Regions from separate parts of the Sulfurovum xiamenensis genome, predicted to be linked through region 3. Evidence: riboswitches for the same ligand, from Rfam matches in the RefSeq annotation. Region 3 holds a riboswitch; each other region holds the start of a gene.
What was found. A riboswitch is a leader RNA that binds a small molecule or an ion and turns the genes downstream of it on or off. The one in region 3 is predicted to bind cyclic di-GMP.
Positions count from the first base shown of each region.

Region 1: linked by a shared signal. The riboswitch ahead of PF327_RS02405 (ABC transporter ATP-binding protein) and the one ahead of PF327_RS03275 (hypothetical protein) in region 3 are both predicted to bind cyclic di-GMP.
Region 2: linked by a shared signal. The riboswitch ahead of PF327_RS03055 (EAL domain-containing protein) and the one ahead of PF327_RS03275 (hypothetical protein) in region 3 are both predicted to bind cyclic di-GMP.

Region 1 covers NZ_JAQIBC010000001.1:458,133-465,127, reverse strand. Annotated here, with positions in the region: gene hemB (porphobilinogen synthase) at 1-546, opposite strand, end outside; gene ribA (GTP cyclohydrolase II) at 719-1,300, shown strand; cyclic di-GMP riboswitch class I at 1,351-1,449, shown strand; gene PF327_RS02405 (ABC transporter ATP-binding protein) at 1,481-3,265, shown strand; gene PF327_RS02400 (lasso peptide biosynthesis B2 protein) at 3,237-3,695, shown strand; gene PF327_RS02395 (phosphoenolpyruvate carboxykinase (ATP)) at 3,692-4,576, shown strand; gene PF327_RS02390 (hypothetical protein) at 4,691-4,852, shown strand; gene PF327_RS02385 (asparagine synthetase B family protein) at 4,868-6,493, shown strand; gene PF327_RS02380 (asparagine synthase-related protein) at 6,527-6,995, shown strand, end outside.
Region 2 covers NZ_JAQIBC010000001.1:592,637-599,631, reverse strand. Annotated here, with positions in the region: gene rnhB (ribonuclease HII) at 1-146, shown strand, start outside; gene aroC (chorismate synthase) at 165-1,241, opposite strand; gene rnc (ribonuclease III) at 1,238-1,909, opposite strand; gene rnhA (ribonuclease HI) at 1,919-2,362, opposite strand; gene PF327_RS03075 (tetratricopeptide repeat protein) at 2,322-3,365, opposite strand; gene dnaG (DNA primase) at 3,476-5,134, shown strand; gene PF327_RS03065 (peptidylprolyl isomerase) at 5,185-5,487, shown strand; tRNA gene PF327_RS03060 (tRNA-Ala) at 5,551-5,626, shown strand; cyclic di-GMP riboswitch class I at 5,807-5,907, shown strand; gene PF327_RS03055 (EAL domain-containing protein) at 5,948-6,995, shown strand, end outside.
Region 3 covers NZ_JAQIBC010000002.1:13,876-20,870, forward strand. Annotated here, with positions in the region: gene PF327_RS03265 (RtcB family protein) at 1-1,194, shown strand, start outside; gene PF327_RS03270 (cache domain-containing protein) at 1,230-2,093, shown strand; cyclic di-GMP riboswitch class I at 2,369-2,443, shown strand; gene PF327_RS03275 (hypothetical protein) at 2,651-3,451, shown strand; gene PF327_RS03280 (META domain-containing protein) at 3,571-4,542, opposite strand; gene PF327_RS03285 (early set domain-containing protein) at 4,836-5,117, shown strand; gene PF327_RS03290 (sugar phosphate nucleotidyltransferase) at 5,175-6,995, shown strand, end outside.

The DNA of each region.
Region 1 (6,995 bases), on a different contig from region 3:
TCCTGCTTCATCCAATCCGTTACGTATGGCAGTGATCATCCCATCCATCATACCTGAAGGTGCGATCATATCGACACCCGCTTTAGCATGGACAACGGCTTGTGCAGCCAGGTTGTCAAGTGTAATGTCATTGTCAACCGTGTGGAGTACCGGGTCAAGTACACCGCAGTGTCCGTGGTCAGTATATTCGCAGAAACAGAGATCCGTAACCACAAACATATCAGGGTGTGCAGCTTTGACCTCACGTACCGTTTGTGCGATGATACCATGTTCACACAGTGCATCAGACCCTACAGAGTCTTTAGTATCCGGGATACCAAATAGGATGATAGAGTAGATACCAAGTTTTTTGAGTTCACCGCACTCTTTGACGATCTCATCAATGCTCATTTGGAAAACACCAGGCATAGAGGCTACCTCTTCTTTGATACCCGTACCGTTTTTTGCAAAAAGCGGGTAGATGAAATCATTGACATTGAGGTGTGTCTCTTGAAGGAGGTCTCTTAGGACGGGATTGATTCTTTTTCTTCTAAAACGTGCGAACATAGTATTCCTTGATTGTTGTAGTGACTGATCATGTGAGCTTTTTACTGTAGAAACACAGCGTTAGCGTAGCAAAAAAGGGTTTTATTCTTTTTGCATGATAATTAAATATGTATTTTACACTAATTATGGATTATTAATTATTAATTGTCCATTCTTAAAGTATAATCTCATCATGATTACTATAGATATATCACAAATCGCTACGTTACCAACCAAATATGGCATATTTAAAATACAAGCATTTAAAGAAGTCACAAAAAATGGTGAAGGTAAAGAGCATTTGGCCATTTTTACAGATAACTTATCGGATGAACCGATCGTACGTGTACATTCTGAATGTCTGACCGGTGATGCACTTGGCTCAGTGAAGTGTGACTGTGGCGAGCAATTGCAATATGCACTGGAACTTATTGCAAAAGAGGGTGGAATGATCATTTACCATCGTCAAGAAGGACGGAATATAGGATTGCTCAATAAAGTGAATGCCTATGCTCTCCAGGATGCAGGTTTTAACACTGTAGAAGCAAACCATCAATTAGGATTTAAGGCAGATGAACGTACCTATGAAGTGGTTGAGTTCATTTTACATCATTTTGGCATTAAAAAACTCAAACTGCTGACCAATAATCCTAAAAAGATAGAGAGCCTGGGTGACATTGAGATCATAGAACGACTTCCTATCCAGATCACGCCTAATCCTCATAACGAGGGGTATTTACAAGTGAAAAAAGACCAGATGGGACATCTGCTTTAACGTCATTACTAAAAAAATATCAATTTTTATGATATACTCATAAAAATTGATAAGATAAATGCTACACCTGTTGTGAGGCAGGGTCAGAAAGCCATGGGTCTTTCATACTATCATTTGATAGTAACAGAGAAGATTGCCAGGTTACCTAACTTAATGTACGGAATAAAACAATAGGTTAAGATGACAGGCAAGTATACATTTAAAACACTCCATGATCAGATAAAGGCACAAGAGAGAGATTTTTGGCGTACCAACCTATTGGGGATAGGTGCAACGTTGCTTTTGCTTCCTATACCAATGCTTATGCCTCTTTTGATAGACGAGGTCCTGCTCGGGCATCCAGGGAAGATGACAGAATTCATTTCCAGTATCTTTGGGAATTCTGAAGTTTGGTTGTATATCTCTGTGATACTCGCAGTGATACTCACATTGAGATTTCTAGCATTTTTTTTGAATAACAAAAAAACTTTCTACGCAACTAAAATCACACAAAAGATAAGTTATCTACTACGACATCGAATCTTACATCATTTAGAACGTATCTCACTTTCAGAATATGAGTCACTGAAGTCGGGGAACATCGCTTCAAAGAGTGTGCAGGATGTAGAGAGTATCAGTGGTTTTTCCGGACAGATAGTTACCACACTCTTGAGTGCTTCTCTCATGCTGCTGGGTATTGCTGTGATCATGCTTTGGATGAACTGGGTCTTGGCATTATTGGTGTTTTTACTCAACCCTTTTTTCTTAGCTTTTTCTAAACTTTTGGGACGTAAGACAGGAGAACTGCTTCGACGTCAATATAAAGCCTATGAAATTTATCATGAACTCCTCAATGAAACTTTAGAACTATTTGTACAAGTACGTGTAAGTAACCAGGAACGAAGCTTCTTTGGTATTCTTCAGGGACATGCAAAAGAGATCGAGTCGGCATCACTTGACTATGGTTACAAAGCTTCTGTTGCACAAACTTCATCTACACTTTTGACCAATACGGTAGTGGATATCTTTCGAGGACTGGGTATAGCTGCAGTGGCATATTCAGATTTAACCGTTGGAATGATGATAGCTTTTCTTTTTTACCTTTCTACGCTTGTTTCTCCTATGCAGCAATTGATGGGATTGGTCATCTCCTATCAAACTATCAAACCGGCACTTGAACGTATCAATACATTACTTACTCTTTCCCATGAGCCACATTATCCACATGAGTGTAACCCATTTGAAGATAAAAAAACGACTTCCCTAGAATTAAAAGAGATATCTTTTTCCTATGGCAATGGGAAAGAAGTACTGCATAATATTAATTTAAAAGCAAAAGAAGGGCAAAAGATCGCACTCATCGGTCCAAGTGGAAGCGGGAAAACAACCATTGCTCAAATCATGGTAGGGTTTTATCCTTCACATAGGGGAGAGATACTTTATGGAGATGTTCCTATAGAGAAGATAGGCTTACCCATTGTACGCGAGAATACGGCACTCATGCTACAAGAAGCACTCTTTTTCAACGATACTATTCGTATGAATCTCACTCTTTTTAAAGAGAAAAGTGAGACAGAGATCTACGAAGCACTGAAAGCTGCACAACTTGAAGAGTTTGTAGCCAAATTAGAAGATGGATTGGAAACGTGTATCGGTAAAAATGGTATCCGTCTCTCTGGTGGTCAGCGTCAGCGGCTCGCCATCGCCAGGTTGATACTTTCAGATCCAAAGATCGTTATATTTGATGAAGCAACATCTGCATTGGATAACGAAACAGAGTATCATCTCTATGAAACACTGGAGGCATTTCTTAAAGGTCGTACCACGATTATCATTGCACACAGAACGACAACGATCAAGCAGGCAGATCATATCTATTTCATTGATGATGGGTATGTAAAGGCAGAGGGAAGTTATGAAGAACTTCGAAAAATAGGACTGATACAGGCAGAGTTTGATGCTGAGAAAAATACAACAATTTGTTAACTTAACAAACAAAGAGAAAAAACTCTTCTTGGAAGCCTATATGATGCTTGGCATCATGCGTGCAGCGATTTTGAGTGTCTCTTTTAAACGTTTAACCCATTCTTTGGAACATCAAAAAAGCAAAGGTGAGATGACTCCATTAACGGATGATGAAATGCAGACCGCTACTTTAGTGGGGCAGACAGTTACTAGAGCCGCTGCGCATACTCCCTGGGAGAGTGCTTGTCTGGTACAGTCACTTACCGCTCAAAAAATGCTGCAAAAACGCGGTATTCCAGGGGTCTTTCATCTAGGGGTAGCAAAAGATAAAAATGTTGAAGAGAAGATGAAAGCACACGCCTGGTCTCAGTGTGGCGATGTCATACTTACGGGTGCTAAAGGATATGAAGAGTTTACAGTGATTTCGACGTTTGAATGGGGAAAAGAATGACAGTATACGGTACAAAGATCAAAAGTGATATCGACTTTCCCCTAGATCTATCTCATGAGACCGCTTCACGGTATGAAGTAGAACTTTCTGCAAAAGTACCTGATGTCCTTAAAAGTGCCATCACCTGTGGTTTTCCATTATACTGGGCCCATGGTCGTAAGGTCTATCTTTACAGTGACCGTGTATTTAATGGCAGTGAAACAGGGCAGCCTTGGTGTTATGAAGTCAAGGATGTGGTCCGATTTTACTGGCTTGGCGGAGAGAGGAAGATCTACTATGAAATAGGTGAAAAAGGTAATGTAAATCTGTTGAGTTTTTGGTTTGTTCATCTGCTTTTACCACTGTTCATGACATTGGAGAATATGTATGATTTCCTCCATGCCGGAGCAGTGGAAGTGGAGGGGAAACCTATCTTTTTCATCGCTCCATCTATGGGTGGAAAATCTACAATGACAGACTACTTCATCAAACAGGGGCATACTCTCATCTCAGATGACAAGGTACCGACTTTCATAGATGACGGTAAGTTTATGGCTGTGGGGTCACATCCTTATCATAGACCTTACAGGAAATTTGAAGAGTTGGGGTATCGAGTTGAAAACTTTACTACACACTTTAAAGCCATTCATGCTTTTTATGCACTTAAAGGTGTAGAAGGCGATGCAGACATCACTATAAAAGAAATTAAAGGTTTTGCAAAGTTTGATTTTCTTCTGCCCAACTATCTCTATATGTTCTCTCATCTAAAACTGATACGACTAAAGTATCTTTCTCAGATGTTAAATAGCATAAAGGTTTTCCATGTGCAAGTACCATGGGATATGGAGAGACTGGATGAAGTCCACGATATGATTTGTGCTCATAGTAAAGAATTAAATTAAAATATAATACTTATTGTTATTTAAATATAACACAGTATAATTTTTTTCCAAATTTAATATAGTTATGATAAGTGTTAGATTAATGGAGTGTTACGAATATTTTAGGGAGATAAAGTGCCAATTTCAAAGAAGAATGACAATATGAAAAAATACAGTGAGAAAAAGAGTTATAGTGAACCACAATTAAAAGAGATAGGAAGAATAAAAGAATCAACTAAAGGTGGATCGCTTTCATTTCAATTTGATGGTTTTGGTTTTAGTTCTAATCAATCTTAGAATTAAATTTTATTTATGCTGGATATTATTTTTTCAAAAACTTCGCTTTATAATACGATAGATTTAAAAAATAAATTAGATATAGAAGATGCTAATCTCTCAGGGAATGTAATTCTTTGTTATGCTTATGAAGAGTGGGGAAATGATTTACTTTCTCATCTTGGTGGAGACTTTTCATTTGTTCTTTATGACTCTGAAAATAAGTACTATTTTTGTGCCCGTGATCCTTTGGGAGTAAAATCACTGTATTTTACCAAGACAGAAGATGGCTATAAGTTTTCCTCCAATATAGATGAACTTCTTAATCTTCCTCATATGCAAAAAAAACCAAATTTAAAATCTATGAGAACGATGCTTTATCAACGTACTGTTGATTATACTGACACCATGTATGAAGGGATCTATCGTCTTCCTCCGGGGCATATTTTGACTATCAAAGATGGGAAAGAATATCTAGAGCGTTATTGGTATCCTGAAAAGATTAAAATAAATTATGAAATCACTAAAGATGAAGCTACAAAAAAGTTTATTAAATTTTTTTCACATGCAATAGAGAAACGTGTTTCAAACTTAGACAAAACAGCTTTTGAAGTGAGTGGGGGATTAGACTCTTCTTCTGTCGTTTCTGTACTAAGTCAAAGTATTACTCCCTACAAAATTGATAGTTATTCTATGGACTTCAAGGGTTTAGAATGTGATGAAGGTAAGTATGTTGATAGTATTTTGGAAAAATATCACTTACATCATCAGAAAATCAGTACATCAAAACTAGATTATAAGAAAATATATTCATTAAATAATCTTTATAAAATCAGTCCAAATTGGCCTATAACTTTAACATTTGCCATGTCACTTCCTATGCTTGAGAAGATGAAAACTGACGGAAAAAGAATTGTTATCACAGGACAAGGAGGAGACCATCTTTTTACAGGAACTCCTTATATTCTATATGATTTGTTTAGACGTTTTAAATTTTTTACACTCTACAGAGAGCTAAAGTTTTATCCTAAGCCATGGAGTGTTATTAAAGCTTATATCATTAAACCTTTGTTGGGTGAAAGAGTTATTGATGTTATAAAAGTATTACTTGGTAAAAATGAGACAAATCCTTTTTTAAAAGAAGGGAGTGAGATAGAAGACCTGAGTCAAGTAGTTGGTATGAAAAACCCCGCATATCAAAACGATTTAGATATGATAACTTCGGCATTTTACTCTACAGTCATGGATGGTAACCTTTTTCACGCTGCAGAGAATCATTTTGGTATAGAGTACCGCCATCCTTATTTTGACCTTGAACTGGTAGAGTTTGCACTCTCTTTACCTCCTGAAATGAAATACAAACAAAGAACCATAAAATGGATATTAAGAAAAGCGATGGATGGAATTTTGCCAGACAAGATCAGAGATAGAAAAGATAAAGCAGAGTTCTCTGAACCCATCAGACAGCAAATTGATGCCATTGACCTTGGTGCCTTGCTTGATGACCCTTATATAGTAAAACTTGGTCTTATAGAACAATCGCTTATTGACAAGTACAGACAAGAGTATGAAGATAAAACGATTAAATATATTGTTATCCTTTGGACTATTATCAATATGGAATATTGGTATCGGTATAATTTTGAAAAGGGATCATTGTAATATCTATGATAGAAAACTAACAAAGGGACACATGTGAGTGGTATTTTTGGTATCTTTAACCGTAATGGTAGATCTGTAGATAAAAAGATCGTTGATACCATGCTTGAGGCTATGTCCTACTGGAAACCAGATGAGAGAGGGACATGGGTAGATGGTCCGGTAGCACTTGGTCATACTATGCTATGGAACACTCCCGAATCAAAACTGGAACATCTTCCAAATAGAAAAAAATCCCAAATCATTACTATGGATGCCCGTCTGGATAACCGTGAAGAGTTGGCAGAGAAGCTTGAAATGACAGATAGTCCGATAGATCAGATAACGGACAGTGATTTTATTCTTTCTGCCTATGAGAAATGGGGTGAAGCGTGTCCAAAGTATCTGTTGGGTGATTTTGCTTTTGCGATATGGGATGAAAAAAAGCAGCAGATGTTTTGTGCCAGAGATCATATAGGTATAAAACCATTTTATTATTATGTGGATGATAATAAGTTTATTTTTT
Region 2 (6,995 bases), on a different contig from region 3:
CAAAAAAATATCCCCAATACGGCTTTGAGAAACATAAAGGCTATGGGACCAAAGCCCACATTGAGGCTTTACTCAAATATGACCGATGTGAAATGCATCGTAAAACGTTTAGGGTAAAAGGGTTGGATGAACCTGCACTGTTTTAAAAGTTGACAGGACTCTTTTTAAGCTTGATAAATGGCCGTAAGGTGATCCATTTTTTTACCCATGTTCAGCAACGTCATATCTGCTAATGTCAGTGCCATCATCGCTTCACATACGACAGCACCCCTGATAGCAACACATGGATCGTGTCTTCCTTTGAGGTTGCATTTCACCTCTTCATTATGGGTCGTGATCGTTTGCTGTTCTTGAAAAATAGAAGGTGTTGGTTTGAAGTGTGTCTTCACCACGATCGTATCCCCATTGGAGATACCCCCTAGCATACCGCCGGAGTGATTGGAAGTAAATCCATTGAGGGTGATCTCATCATTGTTCTCACTTCCTTTGAGATGGGTACTGGCAACACCGTCTCCTATCTCCACCGCTTTGGCTGCATTGATGCCCATCATTGCCTCTGCAAGTATGGCATCGAGTTTGTAGTAGAGTGGCTCACCCAATCCTATAGGCACCCCTGTGGCAGTCGTAAGGACCACACCACCCACAGAGTCATGATTCTCTTTTGCTGCTAAGATCGCAGCTTCCTGTGCCGCTTCCTTGGCAGGATCAAGGGCGTACATCTTGGAATTTTTTGCATATTCAAAATCCTGAACGCTTCCTTTGATACCATCGACTTCACAAAGGCCGCTCTGTATCGAGACCCCCAGTTCTTTGAGCATCAGTTTTGCTATGGCACCACCAGCTACACGTGCAGCGGTCTCTCTTGCCGAACTTCTTCCACCACCACGGTAGTCTCTCAGACCATATTTATGAAAGTAGGTAAAATCCGCATGTCCGGGACGAAAGAGATCTTTCACATTTTCATAATCTTTGGATTTTTGGTTGGTGTTGAAGATGATCATGGCGATAGGGGTCCCTGTACTCACCCCTTCAAATGTTCCAGAAAGGATCTCTACTTTGTCTGCCTCTTTACGTCCTGTTTCCAGTTTTGATTTTCCGGGTTTTCGTCTGTCAAGTTCACTTTGTATGAATGCTTCATCGATCTTAAGTCCGGCAGGTACACCATCAAGTATACATCCAAGCGCTTTACCGTGGGATTCACCAAACGTAGTGAGGGTCAGTTTTTTTCCAAAGGTGTTCATGCTTTTAATTCCTTTAATGCAAGTTCCGCTGCTTTTTGCTGAGCTTCTTTTTTACTTTTACCTTTTGCTGTAGCAATGGTTTTGTCATCAAGTGTGACTGCAATCACGAACTCTTTTTTATGGTCTGGTCCTGAAGAGTCTAAAAGCGTATAGTTAGGTGTCACGCCGTGGGTTGCCTGTGTGAGTTCCTGTAAAGCGGTTTTATAATCTTTTGAAAGAGAGTCAAGGTCGATTTTTGGGTGACTCTCTTCCAGGAGTTTGATAGAGATCTCTTTGGCCGTGGCTAAACCGGCTTCAAGGTAGATTGCACCGATGATCGCTTCAAAGGCGTTGGAGAGCAGTGAAGGTTTGTTGCGTCCATTGTTATTTTCTTCTGCCAAGGAGAGGTAGATATAGGAACCAAGATCGAGTTTTCTTGCTAAAAGTGTAAATCCGCTTTCATTGACAAGTGAAGCACGGATCTTTGAGAGAATACCTTCATTTGAATTGGGGAATTTGGAAAAAAGGTACTCTCCTACAATGAGGTCAAGTACGGCATCTCCTAAAAATTCAAGCCGCTCATTATTGTAAGGCTTTTTGTAACTCTTATGGGTTAGAGCCTCAATAATCAATTGCTTATTTTTAAATGTATAGTTCAGTCGTTCTTCCAGTTGACTGTAATCATTCATAAATTTCTCCTATAGTGTTAATTTTATTCTTTCTGCTTCGTTACGTGCCAGTTCGTCGCAACGTTCATTTTCAGGATGACCATTGTGCCCTCTGACCCATGTACCGCGTATAGTGTGCGGGCTTGATATTTCAAGATACTCTTTCCATAGGTCTACATTCTTCACTTTGGAAAAGTTCTTGCGTACCCAGCCATCCAACCATTCATTGATAGCTTTGATCACATAGGAACTGTCAGAGATGATCTCTACATCACAAGGTTCTTTAAGAAGCTTCAGCCCCTCTATGACAGCTTGAAGTTCCATGCGGTTGTTGGTGGTATGTGCATCTCCGCCAAAGTACTCTTTACGCACACCCTTGAATTCCAGGATACCTCCGTACCCTCCAGGTCCGGGATTTCCCAGACTGGAACCATCAGAGTAAAGAGTAATCTGTTTTCGGGCTTGATTTTGCAATTTTTTCCTCAACTTTAACCGTATTTATAGCCATACAATTAGGACATCGTTTGAAAGAGACAGGGAAACTCTGTTTACATTTTTGACAGAGGTAGGAGAAGATCAGATCTCCCTCTTCAAACCCATTTTCTCTAGCCGTCGCTAACATATCCACACTGAAAATACCACTTTGTTTTGCGGGGTTCTGTAGATACCCTTTCGCATAGTAAAGTGTTTGCAGCTGTTTATTTGATGTGATTATATCTAAATCGAGTTGTGAATTTGGTAAGAACCAAAGGACGTCAAGAAGCTCTTTGATACGTTTGGGATCAATGCTCTCCCAGGCACTTTTGGTATCAAGCAGTAAAAGCGCTTTGATGATATGTCTATAGAGGCTTGGGGCCTCTTTTAATAATTGTTCGAGTCTCTCTACTTTCTCCGGTATGGCCAAGGTCTTATTTGCAAGGAGCTCTGAAAGATCCAGGAATTGTTCCAGTGATGTTGTATCTTCTCCCAACATATTTAGAGGGCCTAAGACCTCTTTAGCTTTATCGTATTTTTGCATGATCTCATACACGATCCCCAGTTCATAAAGGGCTTGCACATTACGGGGTTTCTTGCGTAAAACTTCTGTGTAAATGGACTGTGACCGTTCCATGAATCCTGCATGAAGATAAGTACTGCCCAGACGTTCCATCAGTTCTATTTTCCCTGAATCATGGGTAATGTTTTTAATAAGGAAAAGATAAATACTAATGGCTTTGTGGTACTCTCCGGCATTTTCAAATGCTTTTGCCAGAAGGGTAAGTGGTTTAAGCATATGCGGTTCAAAAGGCATGTCCGCTGTTTCCAAGGCACACTCGGCAGTGTCAAACTTTTCCAAGAACTTGAGCAGGTTCCCTTCCTCTTTTTGCTGTTTATGCAACCCCCAGCCATAGGTAACGAGGGCAATGATAAGAGAGATCACCACAATAAGCATAATGCTGAAAAGAGGGTCATTATACGCAGGTAATATATGTTCCAAAATAATCCTTATGAGAAACAGAGCAATGAAGAAAAGATTTAAATAATCAGTTGTAGACGCTTTACTCTGTTTACGTCCTTAAATTATATCTAATTAGATATAATTTTAGAATGATAGATAATGCCTCGATAGAATCCTTAAAAAACAGTATTGACATTGTAGATGTGATTGGTAGCTATATAGAGTTACGTAAAGCGGGAGCAAACTACAAAGCAAACTGTCCTTTTCATGGAGAAAAAACCCCTTCTTTTGTTGTCAGCCCAAGTAAACAGATCTACCACTGTTTTGGTTGTGGCGTAGGGGGAGACAGCATTAAATTTGTGATGGAGTTAGAAAAACTTTCCTATCCTGAAGCGATAGAGAAGCTTGCTTCCATGCATAACTTTTCATTGACATATACCAAAGGAAGCTCGGATTACTCTGATGCAAAACGTGTACTTGAAGCCGTAGGTCAATGGTATGTGAAAAATCTCAATCATAATGAAACAGCGATGAAGTATCTGCTTGACAGGGGAATATCCCAAAACTCCATTGAAACGTTTGAGATAGGGTATGTACCAAGCGGAGGGGAAGTGATACAGTTTCTACAAAGGGCTCTGCTTCCTTTGCCTAAGGCAGCTGAGGCAGGGATCATCGCCCAAAATGAAAACGGCAATGGTTACTATGCACGTTTGGTGGAAAGGATCACTTTCCCTATCTATTCTACAAGTGGCTCTTTGGTAGGGTTTGGTGGCAGGACCATTTCGAACCATCCTGCAAAGTACATTAACTCCCCTCAAACTAAACTGTTTAATAAGTCGAGACTCCTTTATGGGTATCACTTGGCAAAAGAGAGCATCTATAAGAATAAAAAGATCATTGTGTGTGAGGGGTATTTGGATGTCGTGATGTTCCATCAAGCAGGTTTTAAAGAAGCGGTCGCCGGGATGGGAACTGCACTGACACCTGAGCATTTGCCTCTATTGCGTAAAGGAGATCCAAAAGTGATCCTGGCTTATGATGGAGATAAGGCAGGTGTAGCTGCAGCACTGAAATCGGCCCAGATGTTGTCAGTGGCAGGTTTTGACGGTGGGGTCGTACTCTTTCCTGATGGGCAGGACCCTGCGGATCTCATAGCCAAGGGGCAGAGTGAGACCGTAGCGAAGCTGCTTCGTAATGCCAAACCGTTGATCCCTTTTGTACTGGAGATGATCGTTTCGATGTATAATTTAAATGATCCTAGAGCAAAAGAAGCCGCTTTTGGTGCAGTGAAACAGTATCTTGATACACTTAGCCAGATCATCAAAGATGCGTACATTCCTATGGCAGCGACATTGGTGGGCATAGCTCCTTCACTTTTTGGTAAAGAGACCAATGTAGCCAGAGCAAGAGAGAGTTTTACACAAAAAAGAGATGATGTGGCGCACTTGAGTATCTTAAAGACACTCATTGAAAATCCTAACCTTATAGATAATGTGCTCAGTGTCATGGATATAGAGATGTTCGGTACCTATGCCGAACTGTTTACGGCACTTATCAATGGAGAGAGTGAACATCCCGGACTGGTAGGGCTCAGTGTAGATGATAGTCTGGAAGTCATGAATGAAGAGGAACTCAACAGTGTACTGCGCAATTTTCTCATCAAGCATTATGATTTGAAATTAAAAAGTATCGCAAGTTCACAACAGATACCATTTGAGAAAAAGAGTTTTCTCATACGTAAGATAAGAACCGATATCATACCTAGATTGAAAAAAGGTGAATTGGTTGCTTTTGAAGCGGGGATATGATTATTTTACTTGAAATCAAGGACAAATAGTATATAAACGATGCAGATTCAATCAAAAGCAAGGAGATAATAATGGCAACAGCATCAGCAAGACACATATTGGTCAATGACGAAGCACTCTGTAGGGAACTCAAAGAGAAGATAAATGCAGGGGAGATTACCTTTGAAGAAGCAGCGAAGCAGAATTCCACGTGTCCTTCAGGCGCAAGAGGTGGAGAACTGGGAAGATTTGGTCAGGGACAAATGGTACCGGAGTTCGACAGAGTCGTGTTTAATGATGAGGTAGGTGTCGTACATGGTCCGGTAAAAACACAATTTGGGTACCATCTGCTTGAAATCACAGAACGTTCGTAAAAAATTTACAAGATAGGTAAAAATATATCTATCTTGTGCTAGAATCCTATGTTTCACATCTTTGGGGCATTAGCTCAGCTGGGAGAGCGCTTCGCTGGCAGCGAAGAGGTCATCGGTTCGATCCCGTTATGCTCCACCAAACTTCATTTAAATAACCAATACGATCTATCCAGCCAGCTATACATCGGCTAAAATGGATTATACATTCAATGATTGTAACATTTTTACTACTGAAAAAAGTAACATAAGTAAATATAATGGATTATGTTTAGAATTATCATATTAGTTTAATGTAAATGATTTATAATATATGATACTTTTGTAAAAAAGCTACACCTGTCGTGAGACGGGGCCAGAAAGCCATGGGTCTTGCATACTCTATTTTATAGATGTGGATGAAAAGATCGCCAGGTCACACAATCAGTATAAAAACTCATACAGAACGATTTCAAGGTATGCTATGCTCGACAATATGCACTTTTATGATTTTATGCACAAACAGATACTTGTGGTGATCGCATTATTTGCCGGTACCGGTATAGGCTATCTTTATATCGGATGGCTCTATTCTTCTTCTTTGTTTCCTGAACTTTTATGGTTTTGTTTTGTACTGTTACTCTCTTTTTGGGGATATAGATTACATAGGAGCTTTTTAGAGAATGATCTTAATATGCAACAAAAAGAACAGTGGCTTGGGCAACTGAGATACTTTTTATTCAGTTATTTCTCTGTTTGGACGATTATGTTTCTGATATATACATCACGTAGTGATATAGAGTTACATTATGTGGCCATAGCAACACAATTGGGGGTTACTGTTGTCTCTGCGACCATTTTGGCCTCACAAAAAAAGCTGGCTGTGTTTACTTTGGTCACGCTTATGCTGCCTTTGACCCTCTATTTTATCTTTGTAAGTGAGTTCTATAGTTATCTATTGGCATTTTTTACCATCGTTTTAGGTGGTGTTTTGCTCTATGCTGCGCACAATACCTTTAATTATCTTATTAAAAGTCAATTCCAGGCCTATCATGATGCTTTAACGACACTGGGGAATAGACGCTATTTTATCGAACTGCTTAATGACGCCATGAAAAGCCAAAAACATGATCATCAGCATATTTATCTGTTATTGATCGATCTTGATCATTTTAAGACCATTAATGATACTTTGGGCCATGATATCGGGGATGTGTTGCTTTGTCAAGCAGCAGACCGTATGCGCGTGCTTAGTAAAAAGCATCAAAATTTTGTATCCCGTCTGGGCGGAGATGAGTTTTGTATTCTCAGTGCTTCATTTGCAACGGAACAGGAGTGTCTTCATAATGCATCTCAGTTTTCCGAGGAGTTACTGACATCGATCAGAGAAAGTTACCATATTGAAGAGCATTCTTTATACATCAGTGCCAGTATCGGTGTGAGTATTATCAGTGATCCCAAAATGGAAGCCAGTAATTTTATCAAAGAAGCGGATATCGCCATGTATGAGGCTAAAGGAAAGGGAAGGAATG
Region 3 (6,995 bases):
GCTGAAGAGGGGGGCATCATCTCTGCAGGTGGTGTGGGATTTGATATCTCCTGCGGCATTCGATGTCTGCGTACAAACCTGATGAGAGAAGATCTGACCTCTACCGATCTAACAAAGCTGGCTGATGAGCTTTCTCGCGCGATACCTGCAGGAGTCGGTAGAGAGGGAAAACTCAGACTCACGCTAGATGAACTTGATGATGTCCTTAGAGGTGGTGCCCAATGGGCGATCCATCATGGATATGGGTTAGGTGAGGACCTGAGTTTTGTTGAAGAGATGGGTAAGATGCAGGGTGCAAGGCCTGAGAACATCTCTCGGCTGGCTAAGGAACGGCAATTGGGAGAGGTAGGGACTCTGGGGTCTGGAAACCATTACCTTGAGGTTCAGGAAGTTGCCAAGATCTATGATGAAAAAGCAGCAGAAGCATTTGGTATCAAAAAAGGCCAGATCGTTGTGTCGATCCATTGCGGTTCACGGGCACTGGGACATCAGATCGGTACGGAGTATCTAGTATCGCTTGCAAAAGCGGCCACACGACTAGGGATCTCACTGCCTGACAGGGAACTTGCCTGTGCACCTATCCATTCACCTGAAGGACAGGAGTATATCGGTGCCATGAATGCTGCGATAAACTGTGCTATGGCAAACAGGCAGGTACTTACCCATATGACCAGAAATGCTTTTGAGTGCTTATTTAAAGGTGTGAAGATAGAGACACTCTACGATGTCTCTCATAATACCTGCAAAGAAGAGACACATCTGGTCAATGGTGTGGAACGTAATTTATGGGTTCACCGTAAAGGTGCAACGCGTGCTTTTGGACCAGGACATCCCGACATACCGGTACGTTACAGGAGTGTCGGTCAGCCTGTAATTATCGGTGGAAGTATGGGAACGGGATCGTACATTCTTGCAGGTACCAAAGAGGGAGAGGAACGTGCTTTCTCTTCAGCAAGTCACGGGGCCGGCCGCGCAATGAGCCGTCATCAGGCACTCAAATTGTGGAAAGGAAAGCAAGTCATACAGGAGCTTGCCCAGAAGGGTATTTTGATCCGTTCTGCATCCATGCGCGGCGTTGCTGAAGAAGCCCCTGATGCTTATAAGGATGTGGATCTTGTTGCACAGGCTACTGAAAAGGCGGGCTTAGCAAGAAGAGTAGCCTTTTTAAGACCAAAGGTGTGCATAAAAGGGTAGTGTGCCAAAAACAGCTATATAGGAAAAGGATGGATATGTATCATTTTATTGTACGTTTCTTGAAGTTCATAGTGTTGATAAGTAGTGTTGGAAGTGTAATACACGCAAAAGATGCAGAAGCACTTGAAGCGTTTGTCAAAAGTGGTGCTGCATTGATAGAAGAGAAAGGTGATAAAGCATTTCATTTATTCAGACAAAAGGGAACAAAGTGGTTTCATGATGATCAATATATATATGTCTGGGATATGAATGGGTTACGGTATGTATATCCACCTGATGTAAAAGGTGAGGGTAAAAATGTACGTGATCTTAAAGATGTTGATGAAAAGCCAATTGGCGAACTGATGATCAAAGTAGCTTCATCCAAAAAAGGAAAAGGGTGGATTCATTACCGTTGGCCAAAACCCGGTGAATTGGATCCAAGTTGGAAAAGTACGTATGTTATGCGAGTGAAAAGTTCTTCTGGGAAAATATTTCTTATAGGAAGCGGTACCTATGATATGCCTGTTCAAAGATCCTTTATTATAGATGCAGTTGATTCAGCAGCGAGATTGATCGAACAGGATGGCTTTAAGGCATTTGATACATTGAGAAGCAAGAGAAGTCAGTATAGTTATCAGGATACCTATGTTTTTGTGATCGACGAAAATGGTGTAGAGTTAATGAATGCAGCTTTCCCAAAATTAGAAGGGCGTAATGTGATCAACTATAAGGATGCTAAGGGGAATTATTTTGTAAGGGAATTTATACATGTTGCCAAAACAAAAGGCAGTGGCTGGGTTGATTACCCATGGCCAAAACCAGGAGATGTAGAAAGATCACAAAAATCAGCATATGTCAAAAAAGTGATGATCGATGGGGAAATGATTATTGTATGTGCAGGATTGTATCTTGATTAAGATTGTAAGACTTTGAGTCTTATTTTGATGTATGATAGCAACCAAATACAAGGGGGGAGAAGTTTAAAATGAGGAGTTAACATGAAATTGGCTTTTCATGTTTTTGGTTGCTATGTAAGAAGAAGTTTATATGCATTACACTAACCGAATGTAAACATACATTTCTTACCTATGGTTCTTAGGCTCTGTAGTATCCTATCAATGTTATCATTTTGTTACCAATTGGTGAAAAACTTTTATATTTCTTTCGTATAATATATCTGATTTATTAAATATTATTGTTGTGCCAAACTTGTTGCGAAGCAAGGACGGAAAGCCTCCGGTCTCAAGTAGATAGCGGGGTTGCCATAATGAATACTTCATTACTTCCTTTTATCCTTTCGATAGGTTGTTCACTCATCATATTTAATTCAGGGCTGTTTTGTTATGTCAAATATGTAGTAAAGCTACTGCTGGAATGCTTTGGGATCTCTGAATATATCCAGGTTCCATAAGTGCTTTTCTTTATTTGAACAACATTGAACTCAATAACATATAAAATGATTGAAGGAAAAGGTATGAAAAAAATACATGTATTAACAAGCGGGTTAGTTTCAACTCTGGTAGGTCTATCTTTGATGGGATGCGGAGGGAGTACCTCTACAGAACAAACAGTTTTAGAACCGACAGTCAAAGTGATCGGTACTGTTCCTGGTACACTGATAGAAGTATTTTGTGAAGATGGAAGCTACTACTCTACAACATCTGTGCAAAACGGTACAGATCAACACCCTTTTGAGATAGAAGTTCCACTGAATACGGATTGTCGTATCGTGATGACAACGAATGAAAATGAACCAGATAATAAGGTCGTAACACCGATCGGGATTGTTACAGTCGATGGAAATAGCACACTGTTCAGAGCTCAAGGAGATGTTGATCTTGGGTATGTGGACCTAGCTATGGATCGTGAGTTTATTGTCGATATTGAGGGTGATGGTGTCTCGGATGAGGTATTGGAGATCGAAGTAGAAAATGGTTTACTTTCTGTTGAACTTGAGAATGACCCGATGGATCAAGACGGTGATGGTCTTCTAGATGTCTATGACAATGATGATGGTGATGAATTCTGTAATCATGATGATGACGATGATGATAATGATGGTATCTCAGATGATGAAGATACGGATGATGATGGTGATGGTATTGCAGATAATGATACAGATGGTGATGGTATCTCAAACGATCATGATGTAGATGATGACAATGATGGATTGGATGACGACGAAGACGATGATGACGACAATGATGGTATCAATGACGATGAGGATGACGATGATGATAATGACGGCATCTCTGATGAAGAAGATGACGATTAATTTCTGAATGATAGATATACAATGATAAAAGTAGTAGAATTAAAAAAGAAATGTTTTTTAAACGCTGCTTTTATCATGAAAACTTCCATATTGTCTGTCTGTACAGCAAACTATGATTGTTATTTATTAGGTTCTAAAGGAATTCCATCATGGAAAGTGAGTTCTCCTGAAAGATAAGGCTTTCCTTCTGGAACTTTTTTGCTTGAGGTACTTTGCGTTTCAACATAGTGTTTACAGTTGAACATATAGGTTAAGTATGATGAAGGATACCCTCCACCAGATTTTAACCATGTGATATTTTTCCATCCATGGTTTTTTTCATTGGAGACGATGACGGGAATTCTTGTTGTTGCGAATTGATCGATCAATCTATATCCATTCTCTTCTTCAGTAAAAAGCAGCAGGTTACAACCACCAGTTCCACAGAAAATGGAACCCATGAGGTAGACAAACACTTCACTGTTCCCATCTTCATTGAGATCGACATGTCCGTAAACATAACGGGCTTTCTTTACACCGTATATAGGGTTGATCAGTTTATCATTATAACCTGGATAGAGTGATCGGATCGCCGTTTCAAGCTTTGGATAGGCTTTCATTTCCATTGACTCATTAGTATCTTTTTTCCAGACAAATATCCCACCGTCTGCCATTAAACTCAAGTAGAGTTTTTCATCCTTAAACAGATAAGAACGGATATACGGTACCTGCATGGATATAAATCCATCCATGCTCGGAGGAGGACAGAAGGCTCTGGTTGTAGCAAGTTTACCAAATTGAAATTGGCCACTGATAGGGGATTGCCCTTCTTTGATCGACCATGTTCCTTTGGCTATATTACAGTTTAGTTTCATGGTAACGGTACCATCTTCATGGAGATTCATAGTGTATTTTGAAGGGTCATCTGTTCTCTTTATTCCCTGAGCATCATCCATTGATTGAAATTCAATAAGATGCCATTTGGTACCAGCCAATATATTAGTATGTGAGGGCTCTAACGTTACATTGCTTGGAGTATCACTTGCTAAGAGTGGATGTAATGTTGTGAAAGCAAGCAAAAATAGTTTAAAAATAAATCTGAAATCAGTCATATTGTTAGTCCTTTCTACTTCTATCAGAAAACTAGCAAAAGAGTAAACCGTATAAAATACTTTTGTATACCATCTTGATAATACTCTTTTTACACCAAACTTTAACCTATATCCTTATTTGTTGAGACTTGCCTTCTTCTCTAGAAGAATGTTATCTTTATGAAACCATATCTTGGTACAATTACTTATAATTCAAAGATAAAAATTCTTATACTGATTAAATATAAATCAATATATTTGTCAATTTTTTTAAAATCTCGGATATAATAGTTTCATTGCTAAAAGGATTGATCATGCTTACAATGAAAAAGAACGGGAACAGGGTTTGGGTGACATTTACATTTTCACCGACATATAGTGTTGAGGATGTAGCTGTTTCAGGTGAATGGAATGAATGGAAAGAGGAGCCGATGAAGCAGAAAAAAAATGGTGATTACTATATCACCAAAATACTCAGGGCAGGAGATAGTTTTCAGTTTGGGTATAAGGTCAATCAAAATGACTGGCTCACTGAGGAGGCATGTCCTAGTGTGCCTACGGTCTATGCCAGTCAAAACTCTTTACTCACATTATGAGTTCGTCTTTTTTAATGAATATGGTTCTACTTTAGATAAAAATCCATAGGAGGATAAATGAAAGCTGTTGTCATGGCAGGTGGTTTTGGAACGAGGATCCAGCCACTTACAAACTCACGTCCGAAACCGATGCTCCCGATCATGAATAAACCGATGATGGAACATACAATGATAACCCTGAAAGAGTTGGGGATCACAGAGTTTATCGTGCTGCTTTATTTCAAGCCTGAGATCATTCAAGCGCATTTTGGGGACGGAAGTGATTTTGGTATCAAGATCACCTATGTAGTTCCAGATGAAGATTATGGTACGGCAGGTGCAGTGAAGCTGGCACAGGAATACATAGGAGATGATAACTTTATTATCATCAGTGGGGACCTTGTAACGGATTTTGATTTCCAGAAGATCTTTGACTATCATGCAGAGAAAAAGTCCAAATTGACCATTACCTTGACATCGGTCGATAATCCTTTGGAGTTTGGTGTCGTGATAGCCAATGAAGAGGGGAAAATAGAAAAGTTCCTTGAAAAACCAAGTTGGGGTGAAGTCTTCAGTGACACGATCAATACGGGTATCTATATCATAGAGCCGGAGATCCTGGCGTATATCCCTAAAAATGAAAACTATGATTTTAGTAAAGACCTTTTTCCTAAATTGATGCGTAAAGGCATTGATCTGATGGCTGGATATTCTGAAGGGTACTGGCGTGATGTGGGAAACCCCGAAAGCTATCGGGACGTCTATGATGATATTTTAACCGGCAGGGTCAAGTTCAACATTGATGGGGAGATAACACAATTTCCTGATGGTGTGCTTTACAGCGATGAGACGTACAGTTTTGATCAAAGTATTGAATTTATCGGTACGGTGGTACTGGGAAAGAATGTTACGCTGGAGAAGGGTGTAAAGCTCAATAATGTCGTGATCGGAGACAATGTCACCATCGGCAAAGAGAGTAAGATCAGAAACACTGTGATCTGGAATGATGTGGAGATTCATGCTAAAGTCAAGCTGGATGGTTGTGTGATCTGTAATGATAATGTGATCGGTAATAATGTTACAGCCAATGCCGGGATGATCCTGGCAGAGGGATGCGAGATCGGTCAGTTAAGCAAGATTGAACAAGATGTCACCATCTGGCCTGATAAAAAAATTGAAGATGCTTCTATCGTTAACCACAGTTTGATACTTGGAAATAAATACAAAAATTCTATTTTTGTCAATGGGACGGTGTTTGGAAAGTCCAATGTTGAACTCTCTTGTGAAATGGCGACAAAACTTGCTGAAGCTTTTGGTGGACAACTGCCTGTGGGATCATGTGTCGTTGTTTCTAGAGATTATCATAAAAGCTCACGTATGCTCAAACGTGCTTTTCTGGGAGGACTTCTTTCTGCAGGTATAAACGTGATCGACTACCGTGATATTCCTTCTGCTGTATTACGTTGTAATTTATCTTCACATGATCAGTTCATTGCGGGTGTCCATTTCCGTCAAAAAACTGATGATCCAACCAGTACGGTAATGACCTTTTTTGACTGTGAAGCACTACGTATCAATAATGAAATGTCTAAAAAAATAGAAAAAGCCTTTTTCAAAGAAACTTTCCGACGTGTAGACTATTCGCTGATCGGCGAGATTCGTGAGTCCAGTCATGAAAAAGAATATAGAGTCTATAAAGAGGGAATGATGCAATTAGTGAACCCACATATATTTAAATGTTTAGATTGTCGTGTTGCAGTGGATATGATGCATGGAATGGCTTCAGATGTTTTCCCGGATATTATAAATGATCTTGGCGTAGAGAATATTATGTTTAATGCACATAGGGATGAACATCGTCTTGCCAATATCAATGCTTTGATCAAACAATCAAAACAA